DNA from 2 places in the Ferrovibrio sp. GW821-FHT12B10 genome. Region 2 is predicted to be linked to the other one. Evidence: predicted binding sites of a transcription regulator. Region 2 holds the regulator's gene; the other holds the start of a gene.
What was found. Region 2 encodes PhoB, which activates phosphate uptake and scavenging genes when phosphate is short. Its sites were predicted from a motif close to TNTCATAAAACTGTCA; they were not measured.
Positions count from the first base shown of each region.

Region 1: the regulator PhoB is predicted to act here: its motif matches at 2,387-2,402, upstream of phnF (phosphonate metabolism transcriptional regulator PhnF).

Region 1 is NZ_JBXAQT010000001.1:320,782-332,349, forward strand. Features, by position in the region: gene AC1RRT_RS01770 (alpha-D-ribose 1-methylphosphonate 5-phosphate C-P-lyase PhnJ) at 1-123, opposite strand, end outside; gene AC1RRT_RS01775 (carbon-phosphorus lyase complex subunit) at 129-1,232, opposite strand; gene phnH (phosphonate C-P lyase system protein PhnH) at 1,234-1,839, opposite strand; gene phnG (phosphonate C-P lyase system protein PhnG) at 1,855-2,322, opposite strand; gene phnF (phosphonate metabolism transcriptional regulator PhnF) at 2,447-3,169, shown strand; gene AC1RRT_RS01795 (phosphocholine cytidylyltransferase family protein) at 3,226-3,972, opposite strand; gene AC1RRT_RS01800 (gamma-glutamyl-gamma-aminobutyrate hydrolase family protein) at 3,969-4,580, opposite strand; gene AC1RRT_RS01805 (PEP/pyruvate-binding domain-containing protein) at 4,577-6,904, opposite strand; gene AC1RRT_RS01810 (class I SAM-dependent methyltransferase) at 6,904-7,665, opposite strand; gene AC1RRT_RS01815 (adenylyl-sulfate kinase) at 7,685-8,251, opposite strand; gene AC1RRT_RS01820 (hypothetical protein) at 8,260-9,411, opposite strand; tRNA gene AC1RRT_RS01825 (tRNA-Arg) at 9,828-9,904, opposite strand; gene AC1RRT_RS01830 (hypothetical protein) at 10,171-11,358, shown strand; gene AC1RRT_RS01835 (ABC transporter substrate-binding protein) at 11,436-11,568, opposite strand, start outside.
Region 2 is NZ_JBXAQT010000001.1:3,020,245-3,031,812, reverse strand. Features, by position in the region: gene metH (methionine synthase) at 1-1,356, opposite strand, end outside; gene AC1RRT_RS15225 (homocysteine S-methyltransferase family protein) at 1,353-2,432, opposite strand; gene metF (methylenetetrahydrofolate reductase [NAD(P)H]) at 2,444-3,361, opposite strand; gene AC1RRT_RS15215 (ArsR/SmtB family transcription factor) at 3,358-4,353, opposite strand; gene AC1RRT_RS15210 (MlaC/ttg2D family ABC transporter substrate-binding protein) at 4,550-5,143, shown strand; gene phoB (phosphate regulon transcriptional regulator PhoB) at 5,217-5,933, opposite strand; gene phoU (phosphate signaling complex protein PhoU) at 5,930-6,649, opposite strand; gene pstB (phosphate ABC transporter ATP-binding protein PstB) at 6,671-7,417, opposite strand; gene pstA (phosphate ABC transporter permease PstA) at 7,514-8,782, opposite strand; gene pstC (phosphate ABC transporter permease subunit PstC) at 8,841-10,223, opposite strand; gene AC1RRT_RS15180 (PstS family phosphate ABC transporter substrate-binding protein) at 10,311-11,366, opposite strand; gene AC1RRT_RS15175 (ATP-binding protein) at 11,527-11,568, opposite strand, start outside.

The sequences.
Region 1 (11,568 bases), 2.7 Mb from region 2:
CTGATAGCCCGGAATGGCAACGGCCTTGAGGATCGCCCGGCGCAGCATGCGCTTGGTCTGCTCGTCCAGGAAGGCGAAATTATATCCAGCCAGCGTGCCGCCGGCCTCATAGCTCTGCTGCATGGCGGTCACTGCGCGGCCTCCTCAAGGGGTTCTGCGCGCTGCTGCGCGGCGATCTCGGCGCGCATGGTGCGCACCAGCGTCAGTTCGGCCTGGAAATCGACATGATGCGGCAGCTTGAGATGCTGCACGAAGCCAGAGGCTTCGACATTGTCGGCATGGTAGAGCACGAATTCCTGGTCCTGGGCCGGCGCGGTGATTTCCTCGCCCAGCTCCTCGGCACGCAGCGAGCGGTCGACCAGCGCCATGGCCATCGCCTTGCGCTCGGCCATGCCGAAGCTGAGACCATAGCCGCGGGTGAACTTCGGTGGTTCGGTCTTCGAACCCTTGAACTGGTTCACCATCTGGCATTCAGTGACAACGATGTCGCCGATATCGACGGCGAAGCCGAGCTCGGGGATATCGACCGAGACGCCGACGGCACCGGAGCGGATTTCGCCCACGAAGGGATGCGACTTGGCATAACCGCGCTGCGTGGAATAGCCCAGCGCCAACAGGTAGCCCTCGTCGGCACGGGCCAGATTCTGCAGCCGTGCATCGCGACCGGCCGGGAACATCATCGGCTCGCGGGTCAGGTCGCTGACCGCGGCATCATCGGCATCGGGCAGTTCGCGTTCGATCAGGCCTTCATTGTTCAGCAGATCGACCACCTGCGGCATATGGTCGGCCAGCGCGCCCTTGCCTTCGGCGGCAACGACTTCCTGTTCAGCCAGCAGAGCGAAATCGAGCAGGCGGTGGGTATAGTCGAAGGTCGGCCCCAACAGCTGCCCGCCCGGCATGTCCTTGAAGCAGGACGAGATGCGCCGGGTGATCTGCATGTCGGAGGTATCGATGGGCTGCGACACGGCAAAGCGCGGCAGCGTGGTGCGGTAGGCGCGCAGCAGGAAGATCGCCTCCACCTGGTCGCCGCGCGACTGCTTGACCGCCAGTGCCGCCAGTTCGGGATCGTAAACCGAACCTTCGGTCATGACGCGGTCGACACCACCGCTGAGCTGCTCGCGAATCTGGTCCACACTGACTTCCGGCACGGCCGCATCGCCCCGGCGGTCTTCGGCCAGCAGCTTGTGGGCATTCTCGATGGCGGCCTCGCCGCCCTTCACGGCTACATACATGTCAGGCTCCTTCGATGGCGATGACGGTGCTGCGCGGCAGGACCACCAGATCATCCCCGTTGGCCAGATAGAGATCGAGACCGCGGGGGAAGGCCGCGTTCAACGCCGCGCGCTGTTTCCAGACCGCTATGTCCAGGCCGGCGAGCGGCATGGCGATGCTGTCGCGGATGCCGGGCCCGCGCCATGTCATCGCCGCCTCGCCCGTCAGTGTCGGCACCTGAACCAGCAGCGTGGCGCCGCGCTCGGGCGCCTCATCAGTGCCAAGCGAAAAGCTTTGCAGCGCGGGCAGAGCATGGCCGGCCGAGAGCAGCACGATCGCTGCCCGTTCCGGCTGCGCGACCAGTGGCGCACCGGTGTGGAAACGCAGCCAGTCGCGGACGGCCGCGCCATCCAGGCCCGAACCAAGCCAGACCGGCGTATCGAAATCGCACAGCGTCAGCAGCGCGGCCGCCAGGGCCGGCGACAGACCGGCCGGATGCCCCGCCTCCACCGTCATCCGCACCGGCAGGCCCGGACGCGCCGTGGCGTCGAGAAGCGTGCGAAAAGCCTGCTGGCTTTGCTGGACCGGATCGGAGAAGCCCGGTGCGGGCGTGGTCATGCTGTTCATGGTCAGTGTCCCGCCTTAATCATCGCCGCGTGCGAGCGTGAAGAAATCGACCTTGGTCGCCGCCACCTTGGCTGCGCGATCCTGCAGCGCCGCCTGCAGGCCAGCCTCCACCGGCAGGATCAGAGTGCGTTCCAGCTCTGCGCCACGCAGGCCGTCCTGAGTCAAGGCATCGAACAGCGCCACCAGCTCGGCCTTGCGATGATCGCGGCCCTGCACATAGCCGACTCCCATATGGCCGCCCTCTTCCAGCGCCACCACGCAGCGCGTCACGGTCATCTCGCCCAGATTGAAGCGCTGGCCCACGCCGCCGGCACGCGCGCGCACCATTACCAGACCGGTTTCCGGCTGCTTGAGGCGGCGATAGGCCGGACGGTCCGGCAGGGCGTTCCAGGCTGCTTCAAGCCGCGCGCGATCGGCGCGGGCCAGCAGGCTAAGACGGCGCTGGCGAGCGGCGGTGGGCTGGTTGTCGGTGGAGCTGGTCATGCAGACCTCTTGCGCAAATGTCTAAATTCGTCTAGACATCTATATATCTACTCCGCCATCCCGATTTCATCAAGCCATCACTTGGCGAAACTTTTATGACCACAGCGGTTGAACGATGCAGAGCATGATCGAACGAGGCAGCGGCATGGCGGTATGGCGCCAGATTGCCGCCGTCATGGAGCAGGCGATCCGCCGGGGCGACTACAAACCCGGCTTGCAGCTACCCACGGAAAAGCATCTGGCCGGCACCTTCGGCGTCAATCGCCATACGGTGCGACAGGCTATGAATCGCCTGGCGGAAACAGGACTCGTACGGATTGAACAGGGCCGCGGCATGTTCGTCGCCGACGGGTCGCTGGATTACGCGCTGGGACCGCGCACCCGCTTTACCGAAAACCTGCTGACCAAGCAGAAGAAACCGACGCGCGAATTGATCAGCGCCGACCAGATCGCAGCGCCGGCCGAAATCGCGCGCGCCATGGGCATCCCGACCGGCGCCGCCTTATGGGAAATCGAAACCCGCAACCGCGCCGACGAACGCGCTGTCAGCATCAGCAGCCACTTCTTTGCCGTCGACCGCTTCCCCAACATGCCCGAGCTCTTCCGCCGCAGCGGCTCGATCACCGGCGCACTGCACGCCGGCGGCGTCGCCGACTATCACCGCCGCACGACACGCGTGATGGCGAAGTTGATTTCAGCGAATGACGCCCGGCTGCTGAACCTGCCGCGTACCCGGCCGGTTCTGATCAGCGAGACCGTGAATGTGGACGAACGCGGCAAGCCTGTGGAATTCGTGCGCGCGCGTTTCGCTGCCGATCACGTCACTCTGACCATCGAGCATGATTAATCCGGCAAGTCAGTGCCGGCCGGCTGCACGGGCCAGCACCTCAGCCTGGTGAACAGTCAGGCCTGAAGCCGCAGACGCCCTGCAGCCATCTCCTGCTCGTAATAGGCAAGGTCCGTCTCGGCATCGACTTCGCCCCAGCCCGGCGCTGTCGGCACCGTGCCGATCCGCACACCTGCAGCCAGCAGCCGCGACAGCAACGACGTCATGTCAAGTTTGTCGATTGCCGCAGCCGGCATGGCGTGCAGCACATCAAGCACGCTGTTCCAGCCGGCCGGCGTGAACTTCAGCAGCCCCATATACTGGCCTTCGATCTCGGCCGTCGTGCTCGCGCGCTGACCGATCTCCACAAGCTGCCCGGTGGCATCCCGCCGGAAGGTTTCAGCGTCCAGCAGTGGATTCTCGAAACGGCCGGTCCACAGCGACAGCCAGTCGGGATCATAGGCAATCGCCAACGGATCGCCGGCCTGCGCCAGACGGACAACCGTTTCAGCAGGATAGAATATGTCCGCGTAGGATACGATGCAGGGTGCCTCACACAACCACGTGTCGGCCGCACGCAGTGAAACGACCATATTGCTGTGCTGCCAGCGGTCATTGTGAAAAACCTGCAGCCCGCGACCGGCCAGCCGGTCGCCCAGGTAGCCGGTGACGATCGCGATATCGGCTATTCCCGCTCCTCTGAGTGCTGCAAGCTGCAGATCGAGCAGTGCCCGCCCCGCAAGCTCCACCAGGCATTTCGGCCTGTCCTCGGTGCGCGCATTCATCCTGCTGCCGCGACCCGCCGCCAGAATCAGCGCCCTCATGATGTCATTCCGAAACTGCGCCGGAACAATGCGATGTCATCCCCATGAAACGGACTCTCCCGCTCGGGGTGCCAGAGGATGCCGGTGATTGCCTCATTCCGGTGACGGATCGCCTCGATGCTTCCGTCTTCCGTCGCCGCCCAGCCGTGGAAGCCATCCGGCACCGCGGTCAGTCCCCAGTTGTGGAAGCTGTTCACCTCGCGGGTGCCGCCAGCATCCAGAACAACCTTGTGCCTGGACCCGGCATGTCCGCCCAGACGAACAAGGCTGCCGCCGAAAGCATCGGCCAGCATCTGCACGCCACGGCATACCGCCACGATCGGCTTGCGCCGCTCCCGCGCCCAGTCGATCAGCAGCCGTTCGGTGGCATCGCGCTCGGGCGCATCCCCGCCATAGCTGGCAAGATCGTTTCCGCCGGTGAGGACAAGGCCAGCGGGATCGATCTTCTCGATCGCATCACGCACTAGATCGGGCCGATTGGCGACCGGATAGGCCATCAACCCGCAGGTCGACATGAAATCGATCCAGCGCTGGTCCAGCGCATCCCGGCGCTCGCCACGATCGGCAAGAACCTCGACCCTTTGCGTTATGGCGATCATGGTCTTCATCGCAGGATATCGACCCGGCGATTGCCGCAATCAATGCGCAGCCGGCGCGCCTCCCTCCAGCTGTTATACAGCGTTTCGCCGGCACCGATGACGGCCGGCAGCCCAAGCTCGCCGGCCCGGATCGCCATATGGGAATTGACACCGCCATAGGCGGTGACGAAACCGGCGATCCCTTTCGAGAACAGCCAGTCGAAACCGGGGTCCGCGCTGGGGATGGCGATGATGGCGCCTTTGAGCGCCTCGGCGGATGCCGTATGGGGCAGCACCGCCGCCTCGACGACCCGCTGCGTTATGAAATTGGGATCGGAGGGGGGAATCTCAAAAGCCCAGACATCATCCGCGCTCGCAATCAGTGGAGGCAGTGTGATCTTCTGGGTCTCGCGATATCTAGATCGGCCGTAATCAACGCTGCGACGGAGAACTTCGGCGATGTCTCCGCTGGCGACATACAGACTCTCGATCATGCCGGCGTCGAAATAGGACATATCATCCCGGGACAGGCCATGCCGCTCGCCCAGCGTCGTCAGAAGCTGCAGCACCCTGCTGAGCGACCGGGTGAAGACGAACTTCGCCTGCTCGCGCCCCTCGATGCCAGCCTGGATGAATTCGAACAGGCCAACGACATTCATATCCAGCCCATGCTGCTGGATAAGGTCTGAAATCTGTCGCATCTGGGTCAGCGACAGGGCGAAGCCCGGACCGCTGTCATTCTTGTTCGACGCCGATGCAACGCCATCGCCGAGATAGACATCCGGCGCTTCATCATAGCGCAGCGACAGAATGTCATAGGTACCCGGGCGAAGATGGCCGTAGCGCGACAGGAACTCCGCGCGCGGCAATTCACGCAGGTCGCGGGCCATGCGCCCCGATACGGAATCTATCTTCTCCATGAAAGCGTCATACTGCTGCCGGTCGATGATCCCGACCGCGACGAGCGACCGCAGCATCTGGACCGCGACGAAGCCGGCGCGGGCGAGACCGGCGAAAGGCAGCGTTCCGTAGCGTTTGCAATCCTCAAGCAGCCAATAGATTTGCTCCAGGATATCCATGTCGGATTGCGAAATGATGTCCTGGCGCCGCTGCAGATGTTCGATCTTCTCAGCGTCACCGCGCCACAGGCCGGTTTCACCATGAACGATCCGGTTGGTCAGATGACGAAGGCTGCTTTTGAGATCGGAGACGTCCTGTTCGCCGAAGCCGCGCGCCGCAAGACGCTTCAAACGCTCGTCTATATCAAAGGTGTAACAGGAGAAGACGATCTCGAACTCCACCTTGTCATGGAGCGTCGGCGCCGCGGCCAGATCTTCCAGATAGGTGTCCACCAGCCTGTCGGCGAGATCATCGCCTATATCGCCGGGGATGAAGGAATTGAAGCTTACCCGCACATCTATGTAGGGAAGCCCATGAAATGACCGCATCAGCGGGAAACTGCGCAGGTTGCGATACCCGTAATTATGCCGCTGATAGGCCCAGACGCTGTCTGTGATCAGGTTGCGGTACAGCGACAGCGATAGCGGTCGCGGACGGATGCCAATGATCTCCGCAGGATTCCAATCGGGCATGACGCCGAACAGCGCGCGACGACCGCGCAGATAGGGATGCGGCCGGTCTGCCTGGGTAATCTTGTCGGCAATCGACTGCAGAATCGCCCTGTGCCTCTCAGGCGACAGGGCTTCACTGTCACCGCAGGCGAGCGGCCGCGTCTGCAGCAGATAGAGCGTTCCGTCCCGCGTGAATGCAAACTCAATATCGAGCGCATCCACCTTCAGCAAAGCCTCAAGCTCCGCCGCCAGGGCAAGCACTTGATCGAGCGGCGCCGGCGCCGGCTGCGACGCCCCCTTCCAGCGGACATAGGTTCGCAGATTGGCACCGTGGCCGCCGGTGACAGCCGCGGTATCGCCATGGGTATCGTAATTGACGACGGTATATGATGCGTCGGTATTCGGATCGCGAGTGAAAACGACGCCGCTGATAGTGACATCGAGGAGCATCGGCTGGATGAATACCGCATCACCTCCGGCGGGCTCTGCCCCATAGGAGCGTATCACCGCATCGACTGCCACGGGGACATCGCCGAGCGCCACATTGCCAACCGACTGAAAATGCCCGGCCATCGATTGCGCCGGGCGATCCTCGGCTGCCGCGCTGGAGCGAACGATCAGGAGACCTCCACTCCAGGCTTCCCCGGCAAGGCGCGCCAGGATGCCGTCACGGTTTGCTACCCAGTCCTTCGCACGGAAACTGACCTGCGGAAGCACTTTTCCCATCTTCAGCTGGGGCGCCAGCTGCGACAGCACATCTGCCTTGGATGGGAAACTGCCCATCAGTCGACCCTCTGGGCAATCCACATGCGGGTCGTGTAGGGCACAGCGATCTTGTCGCTACCATATCGCGCGACGATCTTCTCAATCTTGTCGACGATGCCGCCGAACTGGTCGCCGGCCTGACGGGCCAGGGTCGCATGCGACCGCCAGGCATCGACCCAGACGCTGGCCTTCGTCATGTGCACGACCGGCGCCTCGATGACATAGGGCTTTCCGAACAGCCCGCTCGCCCTGATGATCGGCGCCTGATCCTCGCGACGCGCGCCATAGTCGTAATTCTTGATGCTGGCGCGGATAAGGCCTTCGACCTCGGCCTGCAGGGGATTGTCCAGATCACGGTGGTTCCACATGCACGCGAACCAGCCTTGCGGACGTAACAGCCGCTTGGTCTCCAGCATGGCGGCAGGCCGGTCGACCACATTGAAAGAAGAACCGAATGTAACGAGGCTGTATGCCCCGGCCTCGCGGCCGGTCTTTTCCCCCGTCCCTTCAAACCATTGCACATGCTGCTGCGATGCCGTGCGCGACATGCCGACCTGTCGCATTTCCGCATTCGGCTCCACGGCATCGATCACCAGGCCACGCTGCAGCAGCGGCAGCGTCAGATGGCCCGACCCAGCACCGATATCGCAGCCCCGCGCCCCCGCCCCGACCTTGCAGATCGCGATCAGGGCATCAATCCCGCCCGGGGAATAATCGGGCCGGTTGGCATAGGTCTGCGCCAGCTTGCTGTAGTCCCATTCAACAGTGATGCCTGCCATAAGAAGCCCCCTCAGACCCTTAAATCGTCTTGCGCATGTTAACAGGAATTCCGGCATCGGATGCAACGAGGCTTTGCCATATCGCTTCGACGGTCGAATCGACGCTGGCGCCATTGCCATTATCGATCGCCAGGTCAGGTGTGCGCGGCTCTTCTGGCTGCAGATCGACCCCGACCATATTCTCCAGTGCGCCGCTCTTGCTCGCCTTGTAGAAGCCCTTGGGGTCGCGTTGCATGCGCTCATCCTTCGACACGCGCAGATACACTTCCCGATAACCGGGAATATTGGCGCGGTTCCAGTCATGAACCGCATGGAACATCGATATCGTGGCGCAAATGACGATCATGCCCTGTGCCGAAAGCTCGGCGCAAAGCCGGCTGTAAGTCAGCGCCAGACGCCTGCGCTCGTCCAGCTCATGCCCTGCTTCGGGCGCCAGTATGGCGCGCAGACGATCGCCATCCAGAAGCACGACCGGCAGCCCGCCGCCCCTGAACCGTGCAGCCAGCGCCGTGGCGACCGTGGTCTTGCCGGCGCCAGACAGCCCCGTTATCCAGAATACCCGCCCCTGCATCTTCTCTTCCGCCATATGCCTGCCTATGCAGCGAAGAGGAGACGCTGACACGACAATCCGTCCGGTTTGGAATCCAGGCGTCGCGCGAGACGCTCGCGGAAGTCCCGCACGTCAGGCTGCAAGCCAAAGTCCTGGGGAGAGATTCCAATCATCTGGGCGAAGGCGATTTCGACATCCAGCACATTACGATCAAGATACCTGACCGCATCTGCGGCCGTCATCCCGGCAGTATGCGGATAATCCATGACGCGTGTGATTGGTTCAAACAACGCAGCAAATACCTGCCTGTCTTTCGGTGTGAGCCGATAGCCCTGTGGCTGGGTGCTTGGTGCCGTGAAACCTGAGATACCCGGATTCCTCTTGGTCGGCACCGAATGATACTGCTGCCCGATCGCGGTCGAATGCAGGAGCGCATCGTCGAAATCCAGATCGACCCTCTCACAAAGTTTCTTCAGGAACGCATCCTTGTGGCGCTTCAAGTCTTCCATTCGTACAGCGACCGCTTTTTCCTGCAAAAACGGCTGCCCCCCCTGAAAGGCCAACATGCCATCAATAATGGTGTAGAATTTGGTCAACCGGCCGCGATGACGGGACGGATCCCCCAGCAACTGGGCCGCACAGGACTCGACATTGTCCAGCGGTTCCCGCACCAGGAAAATGAGATGGCGATGGGACAGCCCCGCCAGGATCGCCGCACTGCTATCGGGCGTAATGGTGTGAAGCTGAAGAAAGATCTTTTCCCTGCACGGCCGTTCCGTCGTCAGATCAAAGGCATCATGCATCGTTTCCGATACGGCCTGGATATTGGGACTGGCATGCTTGCCGAAAGCCGCCCGAAAATGCGCGGCGAAACGCACCGGATCGATGGCGGCAGCAGCATCCCCTTGCGGCCCCAGCCGGTCAAGGCCGGCATCGGTGAGGAGGCTGGGCTTATTGAAAATGCCGCAGAACAGACCGGCGATCTTGTCCGGCAAGGTCGCTCCGCCGACTGGAGCCGCCCCCGCTTTCAGAAAGGCCGCGAGCACCTGATAAGGCGCAATACCGGGAATATTCGAGAGCTGTGGATGACCATCGAAAAGGCTGTGCAGGAACAGCGCACCGCATCGGCCAAAGATGCTGAGGCAAATATGCTCGCGAGAACTGCGCGCATCTTTGGGCTCGCCTTGAAGATTCATGCCGTGGCAATCCACATGAGCGGGCGCGCCCGCTGAGAAAGTCGATCAATACGAAGACTGTGCGAGAATCCCCCTAAAAAATGCATTAACACCACGTTCGATAACGCGTTGCTTTAAAAAGATAAAATCATGCAGCTTGAATTCCGGGCCATTTCCACGGCATCGCCCGCAGGCGCCCCATGAACGCCGCCCCCATGCAGACGCACAATCGCCGACAGACACGCTCCAGTCGGATGTAGCGATTCGGCCATGCAGCCCTTCAATTCAGGCTGGTGACTTCATCAATCGAAATGAAGAGTAAGGCCCTGGTCTGAGGACGCAGACTTGAAAGAGATGACCGACGCCGGCGTTTCCACACCAAAGCGGCAAACCAAATGATTTGGAATGCCGTTAAGTATCTAAAGTATTTGGGAAAATGGTGCGCTCGAAGAGATTCGAACTCCTGACCCCCAGATTCGTAGTCTGGTGCTCTATCCAGCTGAGCTACGAGCGCACACGGCGGTTGGTACCGCAACGGGGGCGGAACCTACTCAATTCATCGGGGGGACGCAAGGGCCACGCCAGGATTGTCGCCAGTGGGCGCAAGCCTCGGATTCTACAGGAAGATGATGCTTGCGGGCGGTACTGGCGAACCCTACAATACAGGGGCTTGCAAAAGGCTTTGAGTCGGCCCGTTACAGCCGGTTCGATCCTGCTGCCAGCGGGGGGCCTCAAGGCCAGCAGACACCAGTCCATAACATCAACGCGAGACGGCGTGGCATGGCATATTCTGTTCGTAATTCGGCGCATCGCCGCAGCGTGTTGGCCTCTGTCAGCACCCTGACCTTCGCCTTGCTCCTGTCGGGCTGCTCCTATGTCAGCGAAGACCTGTGGCCCTCGCTGACCGGCGAAGATCCGGCCGGTGGCGGCACCTATCGCCAGCAGGTTCCGGCCTCGGCGGCGGAAGCCAACCCGAACCCGACCCTCAGCCCGCCCACCCTGAACAACACCAATTTCGTGCCGCCTGGCGTCACCCCTGGCCAGTCGACCGGCACCTTCGTCGGTTCCAAGGTCCAGCAGATGCGCGGCGAGCTGTCCCAGCTCCAAGGCCAGGTGACCCAGCGGAACCAGCAGCTGCAGGGCATCCGCGCCAGCGCGACCCAGAATTCGCAACGCTACCACGGCACCGTGGCCGCTGTTTCGACCCGCCTGCAGATGGGCACCACGCCCGGCAACCCGATCCTGGTCAGCCAGTGGACCCAGGCGGCGGCCGATCTCGACCGCATGACCGCCGATGTCGGCAACCTGAGCAACCTGGCCAACCAGGTTGCCGCCGATTCCGCGATGTCGACCTATCTGCTGCAGTCGATCAAGTCGAGCTACAGCCTTTCGGGCGCCATTGACGAAGATCATCGCCAGCTCGCCGTGTTGGAAGACGAAACCGCCCGCACCGTGGTCCTGATCGACCGCGTGCTGGGTGAAGTCAGCCAGGACGTCTCGCGCCAGACCAACTATATCGGCGCCGAGCGCACGAACCTGACCACGCTGTCCGCCGCCATCAAGCAGGGCGAACTGCTCGGCCCCGGCCTGGGCAACCGGGCCAACTTCTATGCCGGCGCCCAGCAGTTCTCGTCTGCCGACAGCTCGCCGGCCCTCGCCTCTGTCGGCGGCACCCCGCTGGTGGTCATCCGCTTCGACCGCGCCGACGTGCCCTATCAGCAGGCACTCTACAACGCCGTTTCGCAGGCCCTGGCCCGCAAGCCGAACGCCGTCTTCGACGTGGTGGCCGTGGCCGCCGGCGGCACGCAGGCGCAGACGGCCAGCAACCAGAACCAGGCGCGCCGCAATGCGGACCGCGTGCTGCGCTCGCTGTCCGACATGGGCCTGCCGGCCAGCCGCGTGAATGTCTCGGCTTCGGGCGGCAACGCCCAGGCGGCGACCAACGAGGTTCATGTCTTCGTGCGGTAAGCACGGAAGCACCGGATACAAAAAGCCCGCCGGCTGAAAACCGGCGGGCTTTTTCTTTGTCCGGATGACGGCGCGGCTTACTGCCAGGCCACCGCCGTCAGGTCGTTCACGAAGATCGGCGCATTCACCCAGAAGCCGGTCAGGCCCTGCTTGTACACGCCCAGCCGCGGCATGTTGTAAAGATAGACATTCACCGCATCGTCAGCCAGC
Region 2 (11,568 bases):
GGCACAGGGCACCATGACGCCGAGGTCGATCACCTCATAGTTGTTGCACTGGAGCACGACGCCGACAATATTCTTGCCGATATCGTGCACGTCGCCTTTCACGGTGGCCATCAGCACCTTGCCGTTGGTCTTGGCAGGGCCGCTGTTTTTCTCCGCCTCGATGAACGGCAGAAGGTAGGCCACCGCCTTCTTCATCACGCGGGCTGATTTCACCACCTGCGGCAGGAACATCTTGCCCGCGCCGAACAGGTCGCCGACGACATTCATGCCGTCCATCAGCGGGCCTTCGATGACTTCCAGCGGCTTGGACACGATATGCCGCGCCTCTTCGACATCCTCGTCGATGAAATCCGAAATGCCATGCACCAGCGCGTGGGTCAGGCGCTCGCGCACTTCCTTCTGTCGCCAGGACATGTCGATTTCCTGGGTGCGGGCGCCGCCCTTGAAGCGCTCGGCGATTTCCAGCATGCGCTCCGTGGCATCCGGACGGCGATTGAGCAGCACATCTTCCACGCGCTCGCGCAGTTCTGCAGGAATGTCTTCATAAACCGGCAGCTGCCCGGCATTGACGATGCCCATGTCCATGCCGTTCTGCATGCCGTAATACAGGAACACGGCGTGCATCGCCTCGCGAACCTGCTCGTTGCCGCGGAAGGAGAAGGACACGTTTGAGACACCGCCCGAGATATGGCAATGCGGCAGGTTCTCGCGGATGCGCTTGGCACCCTCGAAAAACTCGACTGCGTAATTGTTATGCTCCTCAATGCCGGTGGCGACCGCGAAGATATTCGGGTCGAAAATGATGTCTTCCGGCGGGAACCCGACCTTTTCGGTCAGCAGCTTGTAGGCGCGTTCGCAGATTTCGAATTTGCGGTCGGCGGTATCGGCCTGGCCCTGCTCGTCAAAGGCCATGACGACAACGGCGGCGCCATAGCGCAGGACCTTACGGGCCTGGGCGAGGAAGGCATCCTCGCCCTCCTTCATGCTGATCGAATTGACGATCGCCTTGCCCTGCACACATTTCAGGCCAGCTTCGATCACGTCCCATTTGGAACTGTCGATCATGATCGGCACGCGCGAAATATCCGGCTCCGAGGCGATCAGGTTCAGGTATTTCACCATCGCCGCCTTGGAGTCGAGCATGCCCTCGTCCATGTTGATATCGATGATCTGCGCGCCGTTCTCCACCTGCTGGCGCGCCACGGTCAGAGCCGCATCGAAATCGTCATTGAGAATGAGCTTGCGGAACTTCGCCGAGCCGGTGACATTCGTCCGCTCGCCGATATTGATAAAAACCGGGCCGTTGAAGCCGCGGTTTTCGGATTCGGGGGAAAAAGCCTCGTCGATGTCGGTCATGCGGCAGGCACAGCAAAGGGTTCAAGGCCGCTCAGGCGAAGCTGCGGCTGGATGACGGGAATGCGGCGCGGCTTCCTGCCGGCCACGCTTTCGGCAATAGCGCGGATATGGTCGGGCGTGGTGCCGCAGCAGCCGCCGACGATATTCACCAGGCCATGCTCGGCCCATTCGCGCAGATGGTCGGCCGTCTCGTGCGGTGGCTCGTCATATTCCCCGAACTGGTTCGGAAGCCCCGCATTGGGATAGGCGCTGACCGGCACATCGGCGACGCGGCTGAGTTCAGCGATATAGGCGCGCATTTGCTTGGCACCGAAGGCGCAGTTGAGTCCCACCGAGAAGGGCTTGGTGTGGCGCAGCGAGTTCCAGAAGGCTTCGGTGGTCTGACCCGACAGCGTGCGGCCCGAAAGATCGGTGATGGTGCCCGAGATCATGATGGGCCACTCCTCGCCCAGCTCGTCGAACAGCTCATAAACGCCGAAGGCGGCAGCCTTGGCATTCAACGTGTCAAACACTGTCTCGATCAGCAGCAGATCTGCGCCGCCCTCGATCAGGCCGCGCGCCTGTTCCTTGTAGGCATCCTTCAGCTCATCAAAGCTGATGTTGCGGAAATCGGGACGGTTGACATCGGGCGACAGCGAGGCCGTACGGTTGGTCGGGCCGATGGCGCCGGCGACGAAACGCGGCTTGGCCGGGTTCTTGGCGGTATATTCGTCCGCCGCCAGGCGCGCCAGACGGGCGCCTTCCTTGTTGATATCGTGCACGGCGGCTTCGAGATGATAATCGCCCTGGCTGATCCAGGTGCCGCTGAAGGTATTGGTCTCGATAATATCGGCGCCAGCGTCGAGATATTCCTTATGCACATCCACGATCACATCGGGGCGCGTGATATTCAGGATGTCATGATTGCCCTTGAGGTCGCTGTTGGCGCCCTTGAAGCGGTCGCCGCGATAATCCTCTTCGGTCAGTTTGCGCCGCTGCAACATGGTGCCCATGGCGCCATCCAGCACCAGGATGCGCTCCTTCGCCGCCTTGGCGAGTGCGGCGCGACGGGCCTTGCGTTCATCGGCAGTGGTCATCGTCATACTCCTTACGCGGCAGCCTCACCCGCAATGCCGGGCTTGGGCCGCACGCCGAGCACGTGGCAGATCGCATAGGCGAGATCGGCGCGGTTCAGCGTGTAGAAATGGAATTCGTCGATGCCGGCGGCCAGCAGGCGGCGGCACTGTTCGGCCGCCAGATGCGCAGCCACCATGCGGCGCGTCTCCGGGTCGTCATCCAGGCCGTCGAACTGGTCGGCCATCCAGGCCGGTACGCTGGCGCCGCAGGCAGCCGAGAACTTCACCACCTGGCGGAAATTCGTCACCGGCAGGATGCCCGGCACGATCGGCACGGTGATGCCGGCAGAGCGCGCGCGATCGAGGAAACGGAAATAGACATCGGTATCGAAGAAATACTGCGTGATGCAACGGGTCGCGCCGGCATCGACCTTGCGCTTGAGATGCTCCAGCTCGACGCGCGGCGACGCGGTGTCGGGGTGGCCTTCGGGATAGCAGCCGACGCTGATCTCGAAGTCGCCGATCTTCTTGAGGCCGGCGATCAGGTCCGTCGAATTGGCATAGCCCTGCGGATGCGGCGCAAAACCGCCAGTGCCTTCCTGCGGATCGCCGCGGAGCGCCACAATGTGGCGGATGCCGGCCTGCCAGTAATGCTGGGCCACCTCGTCCACTTCGCCCTTCGAAGCGCCGACGCAGGTGAGATGCGCGGCCGGCTTCAGGCCGGTTTCCTTGAGGATGCGCACCACGGTGTTATGAGTGCGCTCGCGGGTCGAGCCGCCAGCGCCATAAGTCACCGAGACGAAACGCGGCTCCAGCGGCGCCAGGCGCGTGACGCTGCGCCACAGGCTTTCTTCCATCTCCGCCGTCTTCGGCGGGAAGAATTCGAACGAGACCTTCAGCGGACCAGACCGCCGGGCGGCGTGAGCGTTGGCATCGGGCAACGTGGTCATTCTGCGGCACTCTTGTGAGAGGTGGACATAGCAGCGACGGCGCCATGCTTGACGGCGTGCCAGATATGGACGGTGAGCGACTGGCCAGGCAACGCGATCACCGGATCGGCATCCAGGCCGGCCGAGGCGCACCAGCCGCGCAGTTCGGCATCAGAGAAGCCGAGGCGCCGGTGGGCATGACGTGCGCGCAGATCTTCCAGGTCATGCGGCGCGAAATCGATGACGATCAGCCGGCCGCCGGGTTTCAGCACCCGCACGGCTTCCTGGATCGCCTTTTGTGGTTCGTCGGCGAAATGCAGCACCTGATGGATCACTGCAGCATCGACGCTGCCGCTGTCGAGTGGCAGGGCATACATGTCGGCCTGCCGCACCTGACAATGCTTGATGCCGGCCCGTTCCAGATTGGCGCGCGCGATGCTCAGCATGTCGCGGCTGAGATCGACGCCCAGGCCACGCTTCACATGCGGGCTGAGGATTTCCAGCAGGCGCCCGGTACCGGTGCCGATGTCCAGCAGATCGTCAACCGGCGCACCCTGCCCCAGCAGCCGCAACACGGCTGCCTCCACCTGTTCCTCGTCCACATGCAGCGACCGGATCGCCGACCACTGGGCGGCGTTGTCGCGGAAATAGCGTTCGGCGGTTTCGGCGCGGGTGCGCTTCACCGCCGTCAGACGCTCGGCATCGCGCGCCAGCGTCGCGTCGTTGCGTGGCAGCAGGCTGCTGACCGCGCGCACCAACGGCGCGCCGGACAGGCGATCGCCAACGCGATAGAATGCCCAGGTGCCTTCGGGCACCCGCTCGAGCAGCCCCGCTTCGCAGAGCAGCTTGAGATGGCGGGAGACGCGGGGCTGGCTCTGCCCCAGGATCTGGGTGAGTTCGCTGACCGTGAGTTCGCCCTGGGCACAGAGCGCCAGCAGCCGCAGACGCGTCGGCTCGGCCGCAGCCCGCAGGGCGGCCATCAGGGTATCGAGGGTCAAGCTTGAGTCAGTCATGGGTCAAACATAAACATATCTTTATGTATTTGTATAGGGCCAAAAACGGGTCAAAAAAGAATCATCGCCATACAATCATCGTCAGGCTATGGTTCGGCCGCGTTCCCGCCATATTCAGACGTCAAAAAAACTATTCCCTTCCGCCTCTTAGCCGGGATTCCCCATGCTTTCAGCCTTGCTTTCCCGCCGTTTTCTCATGGTCGCCACCGCGGCCGGCCTCCTGCTCGGCCTCCAGGCCATTTCTGCTGCGCCCGCCCGGGCCGCAGCGCCTGACCAATTCATCCGCGAAGTCGGCGGCGACACTCTCAAGGCGCTGGGTGACCGCTCGCTAACCACTGAAAAGCGCGAAGGCCTTGTCCGCACTCTTATGACCTCGCATCTCGATCTGGATGCCGTCGGCCAGTTCTGCCTTGGCCGCTACAATCGTGGCCTGACCGATGTCCAGAAGCAGGAATACAACAGCCTCTTCCTGGATTATCTGGTGAAGGTCTATTCGCAGCTGCTGTCGCAGTATAACGGCGAGACATTGGATGTGCGCGACGGCGTGAAGGCGGCCGGCAGCGAGCAGGTGGTGGAATCGCAGATCAACCGCCAGAACGGTCCGCCGATCCGCGTTGAATGGAAGACGCATGAGAAGGACGGCAAGCCGCTGGTCACCGATGTGGTGGTGGAAGGCGTGTCGATGGCCTTCACCCAGCGCCAGCAGTTCGAATCCGTGATCCAGAATAATGGCGGCAAGGTCGAAGCCCTGTTCGCTGCGATGAAGAAGCAGATCGCCGGCCGCCGCTAAAGCGCAGCGCCAGACATAAAAAAGCCGGCCATCTTACGATGGCCGGCTTTTTCTTTGTCCCGATAATGACGGGTCAGGCCATAGCGGCGGCGGAGGTCAGCTCCAGCGCATAGCCAGCCGACCGCACCGTGCGGATCACATCCATCTCGCCATTGCCGTTCAACGCCTTGCGCAGGCGACGGATATGGACGTCCACCGTACGCTGCTCGACATAGATGTCGCGGCCCCAGACCGCATCCAGCAACTGGTCGCGCGATAACACACGGCCCGGATGCTCGAGGAAATAGCGCAGCAGGCGGAATTCGGTCGGACCCAGATGCACATCGCGGCCATTGCGAGTGACCTTGTGGGTAGCGATATCCATCACCAGGCCGCCATAGGTCAGCACCTCTTCCGCCAGCGCCGGCCGGATGCGGCGTAGCACCGCGCGGATGCGGGCCAGCAGCTCACCGGGGCTGAAGGGCTTGGCGATATAGTCGTCTGCGCCGGCATCCAGGCCGCGCACGCGATCGGCTTCCTCGCCGCGCGCCGTCAGCATGATGATCGGCACGTTGCGGGCGTTTGGATCGCGGCGCAACTGGCGGCAGACTTCAAGGCCCGACAGGCGCGGCAGCATCCAGTCGAGCAGGATCAGGTCCGGCATATGCTCGGCCACCTTCAACAGGGCCTGCTCGCCGTCCATCGCCTCGTCGACCGTGTAGTTTTCCTTTTCCAGGTTGTAACGCAGCAGCGCCAGCAGCGCCGCTTCGTCCTCGATCACGAGGACCCGCGGTTTGATCGCGACGTTCATCGCTGGCCTCCCGGCGCATTCACAACCGCATAGGCGGTATCGTCGCCTTTCGGACGGTCTTCCTTCTGCATCTCGCCGGTCACCGTGTAGTGGATCAGCTCAGCGATGTTCGTCGCGTGATCGCCGATGCGCTCGATGTTCTTGGCGATGAACAGCAGATGCGTGCTGCTGGTGATGGAGCGCGGATCCTCCATCATATAGGTCAGCAACTCGCGGAACAGGCTGGTATACAGCTCGTCCACCTCTTCATCGCGGGCCCAGACCGCATCGGCCTTGGCGGCATCGGCGGTGATATAGGCATCCAGCGTGTCCTTGATCAGGGCCTGGACCAGGGCAGCCATGCGCGGAATGGCATGCACCGGCCGCACCAGCGGCGCCTGGTTCAGCGCCACTGCGCGCTTGGCGACATTCTTGGCGTAGTCGCCGATGCGCTCGATCTCGGACGAGATGCGCAGCGCCGAGACGATGACGCGCAGGTCGTTGGCCAGCGGCTGGCGGCGCGCCAGTAGCTCGATGGCGAAATCGTCGACCTGGTTGCGCAGGACGTCGATCTTGGTGTCGCTCTTCACCACTTCCGAGGCCAGGTTGCTGTCGCGCTTCACGATCGCCTCGACGGCGGCGGAAAGCTGCGATTCCGCCAGGCCACCCATCTGCACGATGAGGGTCGACAGCTTTTTCAGCTCGTCGTCGTATTTCTGGACAATATGTTGCGGCATTTTCTTATGTCCTCACTCTGCTCAGCCGAAGCGACCGGTGATGTACCCCTGGGTCCGCTCGTCCTTGGGGTTGGTGAAAATCACCCTGGTATCATCCGTCTCGACCAGGTTACCCAGATGGAAGAAGGCGGTCCGCTGCGAGACGCGGGCGGCCTGCTGCATCGAATGGGTGACGATGACGATGGTATACTGCTCGCGCAGTTCATCCATCAGTTCCTCGATATGAGCGGTGGCGATCGGATCCAGCGCCGAGCAGGGCTCGTCCATCAGGATCACTTCCGGCGCCACGGCGATAGCGCGGGCGATGCACAAGCGCTGCTGCTGCCCGCCAGACAGGCTGGTGCCCGATTCCTGCAGCCGGCTGCCGACTTCCTTCCACAGGCCCGCCTGCTTCAGCGAGGTCTCGACGATATGGTCAAGATGGTCGCTGCTTTCGGCAAGACCGTGAATGCGGGGCCCATAAGCGACATTCTCGTAGATCGACTTCGGGAACGGGTTCGGCTTCTGGAACACCATGCCGACCCGGGCGCGCAGCTGCACGACATCGACCTGGCTGTCGTAGATGTTCAGCGCATCAAGGCGGATATCGCCGACCACACGGCAATCGCGGATCGTGTCGTTCATCCGGTTCAGGCAGCGCAGGAAGGTCGACTTGCCACAGCCCGACGGGCCGATCAGCGCGGTAACCGCGCGCGCCGGGATATGCAGGTCGACATCGCGCAAAGCCTGCTTCTCGCCATAGTAGACGCCGACTTTCTGGGTCACCATCTTGATTTCGATCTCGGACTGGCGGAGATCGACACCGCTACCATTCTGCATGAAAAGTCCTTATGGCTCCGAAAGGGGAATAACGCACAGACACGATCACCAGCGACGTTCAAACCGCTTGCGCAGCAGGATCGCCGCCAGGTTCATCACCAGCAGGAAGACCAGCAACACAATGATGGCAGCCGAGGTTTTCTCGACGAAGCCACGCTCGGAACTGTCAGCCCACATGAAAATCTGCACCGGCAGCACCGTGGCGGCATCGACCGGCGTCGCCGGGATATCAACGATGAAGGCGACCATGCCGATCATCAGCAGCGGCGCCGTCTCGCCGAGAGCATGAGCCATGGCGATGATGGTCCCGGTCAGGATACCCGGCATCGCCAGCGGCAGAACATGGTGCAGTACCACCTGCAACGGCGAGGCGCCGAGGCCCATCGCAGCCTGGCGGATCGAGGGCGGCACGGCGCGCAAAGCCGCGCGCGAGGCGATGATAATCACCGGCAGGCTCATCAGCGCCAGCACCAGACCGCCGACCAGCGGCGCGGAGCGTGGCATCCCGAAGAAGCCAATAAATACCGCAAGGCCGAGCAGGCCGTACACGATGGAGGGCACGGCCGCGAGGTTGTTGATGTTGACCTCGATAACCTCGGTCCAGCGGTTCTTCGGCGCAAATTCTTCCAAATAGATCGCCGCCATGATGCCCAGCGGGAAAGCCACCACCAGGGTCACCAGCAGCGTGTAGAAGGACCCAACCACGCCGCCCCAGACACCGACCAGTTCGGGCTCGCGGCTGTCGGCGCCAGTGAAGAATCGGGTGTTGAAGCGCAATTCCAGGTCGCCCCTGGCCTTCAGCGCATCGAGCCAACCCACCTGGTTATCCTTGACCCGGCGCTGGTCTTCCGGCGCCGCGGTATCGACCTGCTTCTTCACGAAGACATCGATGTCAGACGACGTTGGCAGCCAGACGCTGATGGTCTGCCCGATCAGGGTCGGATCGGCGACGACCATGCGCGCAAGCTGCGATTCCGCACCGGCGCTGACCAGGGCCTGCAGGCGGCGGCGGTCGCCACGGCTCTGCACCTCGGGAAATTTCTTCTGCAGCGTCTCAAGAATGATGCCGCCGTAATTGCCCTGCATAATCTTGCGTGGATCGGTGGTGCCTACCGGCGCGATCTGCTCGGCGCTCAGCGCCACGTCCAGGCGGATATGAGTCTGCTGGAAAGCTGTGAAGCCGGCGCTGGCGATGGTGAACAGCAGCACGCAGAGCGCCGCGATCGAGAACAGGATGGCGGCCATGCCGATCATCTTGAAGCGGCTTTCCGCGGCATAGCGGGCGCGGAGACGCTTGGTCGCCTCCTCGGTCATGTGCACGCCAGGCGCCACCGTGGTCAGCTTCCGGTTCGGGACGGTATCGGCCAGAATATCAGTCATATTGCTCTCGATATTTCTTGACGATGCGCAGGGCAACGATGTTGAGGCTGAGCGTCACGATGAACAGCACCAGGCCCAGCGCAAAAGCCGCCAGCGTCTTCGGGCTGTCGAATTCCTGATCGCCGACCAGTAGCGACGCGATATGCACGGTCACGGTGGTCACGGCGGCCAGCGGATTGGCCGTCAGGTTGGCGGCCAGACCGGCGGCCATCACCACAATCATGGTCTCGCCCAGCGCTCGGCTGAACGCGAGGATGATGGATGCGGCGATGCCGGGCAGCGCCGCTGGCAGGATCACGCGCTTGATGGTTTCCGACTTGGTGGCGCCCAGGCCGAAGGAGCCGTCACGCAGGCTCTGCGGCACGGCGTTGATCACGTCGTCGGACAGCGAGGACACGAAAGGAATGATCATGATGCCCATGACCAGTCCGGCGGCCAGGGCGGATTGCGACGCGACAGCGAGGCCAATGCTTTCGCCGGCCTCGCGGATGAAGGGCGCGACGGTCAGCGCGGCGAAGAAGCCGTAGACCACAGTCGGGATGCCGGCCAGGACTTCCAGCGCCGGCTTGGCAAAGGCGCGCACCTTCGGCGCGGCGTATTCTGCCATATAGACAGCCGCCATCAGACCGACCGGCACCGCGACGATCATCGCGATAGCCGCGATCAGCAACGTACCGGCAAACAGCGGTACGGCCCCGAAGGCGCCCGACGAACCGACTTGGTCGGCACGGATCGCCATCTGCGGCGACCAGGTAAGGCCGAACAGGAAATCGAGCGGATTGACGGCGGCGAAGAAGCGCAGAGCCTCGAAAACCAGCGACAGCACGATACCGATAGTGGTCATGACGGCGAGCGTGGAGCTGATGATCAGCAGAATATTGGCAACCTGCTCGACCCGGTTGCGGGCGCGGAAGTCGGCAGAGATGCGGCTGCGGCCATACAGCAGGCCGGCGATACCCAGCGCCAGCACGATCACCCAGAGCGCGGTCGTGCCGATCTGGCGCAGGCTGATGTAATGCTCCACCACCGGCCGGATCGCCGCATCGGCCTTGTCGAGCGGGATGTTGCCGTAGGCCATGTTGCGAATGTCGGAAATCACCAGGCCGAGCTGGTCGGTCGGCAGCCGACGGATTGCCTCGGGCAGTTCCGCGACCACCAGCTGGCGCACCAGCGTATCTTCGAAGGAAATCCAGATGCCGAACAGGATCAACGCCGGCAGGCCGCACCAGATCACGACATACCAGCCGTAGAACATCGGCAGGGAGTGCAGGTTGCGGATCTTGTCGCCAGCCGTGACCAGCGCGCGCGACTTACCGAGGTGGTAGCCGACGATGGTCAGTCCGAGAAGAACCAGTAACAGCAGCGGCAATGACATCGTCTTCCCCGGAGCATATGCGGCTTAATCGAGAAACGAAACTTCGTGAAAATCCGGCGGCCGGTTGCCCGGCCGCCGGAGCAGTTCTTACATGGCCAGGTTGGTCAAGCCGGTGACCTGCGAGCGCACGCTTTCCAGCTCTTTCTTCGGCATGGCAACAAGACCCTTCTTCTCCAGGTAGCCGCCCTGCGCCATGGCGCGGTCGCTGACATACTCGGCGAGGAATTCCTTGATGCCCGGCACGACGCCGATATGAGCCTTCTTCGCGTAGACAAAGAGCGGACGCGACACGGGATACTTGCCGTCCGAGATGGTCTCGAAGGTCGGATCGACGCCGTCGACCTTGGCGCCATGCAGCTTGTCCATGTTCTCCTCGAGGAAGGAGAAGCCGAACACGCCCATCAGGCCCGGCTGGCCCGAAGCCAGACGCTGGACGATCAGGTTGTCGTTCTCACCGGCTTCGATGAAGGCGCCGTCTTCACGGATCTTGCCGCAGGCCGTGGCCTTCGCCTTGGCATCGGCGATGGCGTTCACTTCGGGGAACTTCTTGCAGCCGACATCCATCACCAGCTCGACGAAGCTGTCACGGGTGCCCGAGGTGGGCGGCGGGCCCATCACTTCAATCTTCCAATCCGGCAGGCTGGCATTGACCTGCTTCCAGGTCTTGTAGGGGTTCGGCGCCATCTGGCCGTTCACCGGCACCTGGGCGGCGAGCGCCAGCCAGATGTCTTCGCGCTTCAGGTTTATGTCCGGCGTGCCCTTCTTCAGGGCGACGGCGATGCCGTCGAAGCCGACCTTCATTTCAACGATGTCCTTCACGCCGGCAGCGGCGCAGGCATCGAACTCGGCCTTGGTCATGCGACGCGAAGCATTGGTCAGGTCGGGGTGCTGGGTGCCGACGCCGCCGCAGAACAGCTTCATGCCGCCGCCGGTGCCAGTGCTTTCCACGATCGGCGCTTTGAAGCCGCCCGACTGGGCGAAGCGCTCGGCCACCGTGGTGGTGAAGGGATAGACGGTCGACGAGCCGACAATGCGGATCTGGTCGCGCGCCTGCTGCGCAGCGGCCGGTTCAGCCAGCCCGAGCGACGCCACGGCGGCCAGGCCGGCGAAAAGGAGAGCCTTGTTGATCACGGTATACCTCATCGTGGTTTCCTCTGACGCACCGGATGTGCGCCGGGTGGCGGGAACGCGGAACCTGCGCTCCCAACCGGACGAGGGGGTGACTAGTCTCGACCGGCGCCGCCACTCGTAGGGTGACCCGGTGACATGGTTATTTCAGTTGTGTTGCACTGATATGACAACGCTAGACCGGCTCAGCGGTTGTCTCGATCCTATCGGGAACATT